DNA from 2 places in the Kitasatospora sp. NPDC036934 genome. Region 2 is predicted to be linked to the other one. Evidence: riboswitches for the same ligand, from Rfam matches in the RefSeq annotation. Region 2 holds a riboswitch; the other holds the start of a gene.
What was found. Region 2 has a riboswitch for glycine ahead of gcvP (aminomethyl-transferring glycine dehydrogenase). Riboswitches for the same ligand answer to the same signal wherever they lie in the genome.
Positions count from the first base shown of each region.

Region 1 (2,455 bases), on a different contig from region 2:
AACACCTCCTGGGAGGAGAACACCGGCACGTACGGTGCCCCGGCCAGCTCGATGGTCGGCAGGTCCAGCCCCTGCCCGGTCGGGTCGCCCCCGGCCGGCAGCGGGATCCACACCTGGCTGCGGGCCAGCACCTCGACCACCCGCGGGGTCGCCCCCGGGTCGCCCAGCGCGGCCGTCAGCACCTGCTCCAGCTCGTTCGCCGGCCACGCGCCGCCCGACGGCGCCGCCTCCGGCCCGCCCCACCCCTGCTGCTGCTCCACCGGGTACTCCATGCGCCGCCGATCCGGCCTGCCGCCGGGTCGGCCGCCCACTGCTGCGCCGACGCGCAAGAGTTTAGGGCCCGTGTTCGCCTTGGCGTCGTGTGACCGGGTCCCCTCTCCCCTCCTCCGCGAGGACGTGCCATGATGTGCGCGTCCGACGGCATGCGCCGCGGGCCCCCACAACTCCACACCGGCCGCTCGAACCCGCGCGGGAGAGCCCGGAGTGCCCCTCATCGGGGCACGGCCGGCGCCGAAGGAGCAAGTCCTCCCCGGAATCTCTCAGGCCCCCCTACCGCGCGGGTTAGGCACATCTGGAAAGCGGCGTACGGCCCCGCCGTACGCCCACCCACGGTGCAAGCCGCCGCCCTGTCCCCGATGCTGGAACCAGCCGATGCTGGCACCGGCTGAGGGCAGGCGGGCGGTGAAGCTCTCAGGTTCGACGACAGATGGGGAGACCCACGCCGCCGCATGCCCGCGCGCGGGGTCGGTCCCGAGCGGGTCCGGTCCGGCGCGCGCCCCTGAGTGCCCCGACCGAGGAGTTCCTGGCCATGTCGTCCCTCCGCCTGACCGCGCTCGACGCGCTGCACCGCGCCCTCGGCGCGACCATGACCGACTTCGCCGGCTGGGACATGCCGCTGCGCTACGGCAGCGAGCGCGAGGAGCACCTCGCCGTCCGCACCAAGGCCGGCCTGTTCGACCTCTCGCACATGGGCGAGATCACCGTCACCGGCCCGCAGGCCGGCGAGATGCTGGACCACGCGCTGGTCGGCTTCGTCTCCGCGCTCGGCGAGCTGCGCGCCCGCTACACCATGATCTGCGCCGAGGACGGCGGCATCCTGGACGACCTGATCGTCTACCGCCTGCGCGCGGACGCCTTCCTGGTCGTCGCCAACGCCTCCAACGCCCAGCTGGTGCTGGACGAGCTGATCGCCCGCGCCAAGGGCTTCGACGCCGTCGTCACCGACGACCGCGACACCTACGCGCTGATCGCCGTCCAGGGCCCGGAGGCCACCGCCATCCTGGCGGAGACCACCGACGCCGACCTGCCCGGCCTGAAGTACTACGCGATCCTCCCGGCCCAGGTGGCCGGCAAGGAGGTGCTGCTGGCCCGCACCGGCTACACCGGCGAGGACGGCTTCGAGATCTTCTGCCGGCCGGTCGACGCCGAGCCGGTCTGGCAGGCGCTGACCGCCGCCGGCGAGGGCCGCGGCCTGGTCCCGTGCGGCCTGTCCTGCCGCGACACGCTGCGCCTGGAGGCGGGCATGCCGCTGTACGGGCACGAGCTGTCCACCGACCTGACCCCGTTCGACGCCGGCCTGGGCCGGGTCGTCCGCTTCGACAAGACCACCAACGAGGGCGCGTTCGTCGGCCGCAAGGCGCTGGAGCAGGCCGCCGCCGCGGCCGAGTCCAACCCGCCGAAGGTGCTGGTCGGCCTGGTCTCCGAGGGCAAGCGGGTCCCGCGCGCCGAGTACACCGTGGTCTCCGCCGACGGCGCCCCGATCGGCCGGATCACCTCGGGCGCGCCGTCCCCGACCCTGGGCAAGCCGATCGCGATGGCCTACGTCGACGCGGCCCACGCCGCCCCCGGCACCGCCGTCGCGGTGGACGTGCGCGGCAAGCACGAGCCGGTCGAGGTCGTGGCGCTGCCGTTCTACAAGCGCGCCCGCTGAGGCCCCTGCCGACCCCGGTTTTCCCATAGGCGCACGTCGGAGCCGTCCGCGCGGCGGCCCGCTGCGTCGTACCCGCTTCCCATCCTGGAGAATGACGCCATGAGCAACCCCCAGCACCTGCAGTACACCAAGGAGCACGAGTGGCTGACGGCCGCCGAGGACGGTGTCTCGACGGTCGGCATCACCAAGCACGCCGCCGACGCCCTCGGTGACATCGTCTATGTGCAGCTCCCCGAGGTCGGCGACGCCGTGACCGCCGGAGAGACCTGTGGCGAGCTGGAGTCGACCAAGTCGGTCAGCGACCTGTACTCCCCGGTGACCGGCGAGGTCACCGAGGTCAACCAGGACGTCCTGGACGACAACAGCCTGGTCAACAGCGCCCCGTTCGAGGGCGGCTGGCTGTTCAAGGTCCGCGTGGAGGCCACCGACACGCTGCTCAGCGCCGCCGAGTACGACGCGCTCACCCACGCCGAGGGCTGAGCCCCCGCCGGGACGGGCCGCAGCACGGCGGTCCGTCCCGCCCCC
Region 1 is NZ_JBVJQR010000010.1:241,026-243,480, reverse strand. It holds gene ACZ7BZ_RS17840 (enhanced serine sensitivity protein SseB C-terminal domain-containing protein) at 1-272, opposite strand, end outside; glycine riboswitch at 460-565, shown strand; gene gcvT (glycine cleavage system aminomethyltransferase GcvT) at 809-1,930, shown strand; gene gcvH (glycine cleavage system protein GcvH) at 2,030-2,410, shown strand.
Region 1: another riboswitch for glycine. It lies ahead of gcvT (glycine cleavage system aminomethyltransferase GcvT); the one in region 2 lies ahead of gcvP (aminomethyl-transferring glycine dehydrogenase).

Region 2 (2,455 bases):
GGATCAGGGTCAGGTAGCCCGCGGCCTGGTCGACCGGCGCGAAGGGGTGCAGCTGACCGAACTCCGGCCAGGTCACCGCCTCCATCTCGGTGGTGGCGTTGAGCTTCATGGTGCAGGAGCCCAGCGGGATCATGCCGCGGTCCAGCGCGTAGTCCCGGTCCGACAGGCGGCGCAGGTAGCGCAGCATGGCGGTCTCCGAGCGGTGGCTGTGGAAGACCGGGTGGGTCAGGTACTCGTCCGCGCGCAGCAGCGCGGCGGGCAGCGCGTCGGCGGCCTCCGCGACCTCGACCGCGGGGACGCCGAACGCGGCCCAGACGCCGGCCAGGTGCTCGCGGGTGGTGGTCTCGTCGGTGGAGACCGAGATCCGGTCCTCGCCGTCCTGGAACACGTTGATGCCGTTGGCGCGGGCGGCCGCGGCGATCCCGGCGGCGCGGCCCGGGACGACGGCGGTGACGGTGTCGAAGAACTCGCCGTGCAGCAGCTCGACGCCTCCGGCCCGCAGACCCTCGGCGAGGGCGGCGGCGTAGCGGTGGGTGCGCCGGGCGATGTCGGCCAGGCCGTCCGGGCCGTGGTAGACGGCGTACATCGAGGCCATCACGGCGAGCAGCACCTGGGCGGTGCAGATGTTGCTGGTGGCCTTCTCGCGGCGGATGTGCTGCTCGCGGGTCTGCAGCGCCAGGCGGTAGGCGCGGTTGCCGTCGGCGTCGACGGAGACGCCGACCAGGCGGCCGGGCAGCGAGCGGGCGTACTCGGCGCGCACCGAGAGGTAGCCGGCGTGCGGACCGCCGAAGCCCATCGGCACGCCGAAGCGCTGCGAGGTGCCGCAGGCGATGTCGGCGCCCAGCGCGCCCGGGGACTTGAGCAGGGTCAGCGCCAGCAGGTCGGCGGCGACGGCGACGATCGCGCCCAACCCGTGGGCCCGCTCGATCACCGGGGTGAGGTCGCGGACCACGCCGGTGGCGCCCGGGTACTGCAGCAGCACGCCGAAGACGCCGCGCTCGGCGATCTCGGCCGGGATGCCCCCGGACAGGTCGGCGACGACGACCTCGACACCGGTCGGCACGGCGCGGGTGTTGATCACCGCGACGGTCTGCGGCAGGGTCTCGGCGTCGACCAGGAAGACGCCGCCCTTGACCTTGGTGACGCGGCGGGCCAGCGCCATCGCCTCGGCGGCCGCGGTGCCCTCGTCCAGCAGCGAGGAACCGGAGGTGGGCAGGCCGGTCAGGTCGGAGACCAGGGTCTGGAAGTTGAGCAGCGCCTCCAGGCGGCCCTGCGAGATCTCCGGCTGGTACGGGGTGTAGGCCGTGTACCAGGCCGGGTTCTCCATGACGTTGCGCAGGATCACCGGCGGGGTGAAGGTGCCGTAGTAGCCCAGGCCGATCATCGGCTGGAGCACCTGGTTGCGGCCGGCCAGCTCGCGCAGCTCGGCGAGGACCTGCGCCTCACTGCGGCCCGCGGGCAGGTCCAGGGCGGTGATGGAACGGATCGCCTCGGGAACGGCGGTGGCGGCGAGCTCGTCCAGCGAGCCGTAGCCGACGGACGCCAGCATCTTCTCCTGCGCGGCGGCGTCAGGGCCGATGTGGCGGTTCTCGAAGGGGCTGGCCAGCTCAAGCTCGGTGAGGGTCGAGGCGCTGGTGGGGCGTCCCGCGTTCGGCTGGGCGTTCATGGTGGTCGAGGCCTCCTGGTCACGGACCGGCGGGGGTACGCACGCCGACCGGCCGACGCCGCTGCGGACAGCGGACCGGCCTGGGCGGACGGACCCGAAAGGCCTCCCCCTCTGTCATCGGGACCTGAGAGCTTCGCCCGCACGTCGCGCTGTGGCGCTCCGTCGGCTTGCACCGTCGGTGAGGGTGGTGATCGCCGGCTCCCGCGCCGACGCTCCTGCCCTGCTTTCCAGAGTGACCTATCCCGCACGGTACGGATGCCTGAGAGATTCCGGGGAGGAGTTGCTCCTTCGGCGCCTCGACCAGCGGTTTTCGCTGTCGGGGACTCTCCCGAGCGGGCTCGGCGGTCGCGGCCCAGGGTACCAGCGGGCGGCCCTGCGATCACGGGTGCGTCGGGTCACTCCGGGTCTACGCGCGTCCCCCGTACGGAGCAGCCCGGACCCGTCCGGCCGCACCCCGGTCGCGCACGTCCGGTTCATGGCTTTTGGTGTGAAGTGGCGGACGGGACGGGTGCTCCGGCCGCCTTACCTGCGGGAGTTCCGCAGGCGCAGCGCTTGGAGGAAAGAGTGCAGACCGACATCGACCCCCGAGACCTCATCGGCCACAAGGCGGTCGACCGCAACGGAGACAAGATCGGCACGATCGACGAGGTGTACCTGGACGACGCCACCGGCCGGCCGGAGTGGGCGGCCGTCCGCACCGGCATCTTCGGCCGGGACGCCTTCGTCCCGCTCACCACGAGCGAGTTCTCCGGCGAGGAACTCCGGGTGCCCTACGACAAGTCGCTGGTC
Region 2 is NZ_JBVJQR010000022.1:14,485-16,939, reverse strand. It holds gene gcvP (aminomethyl-transferring glycine dehydrogenase) at 1-1,666, opposite strand, end outside; glycine riboswitch at 1,771-1,902, opposite strand; glycine riboswitch at 1,904-2,007, opposite strand; gene ACZ7BZ_RS28550 (PRC and DUF2382 domain-containing protein) at 2,231-2,455, shown strand, end outside.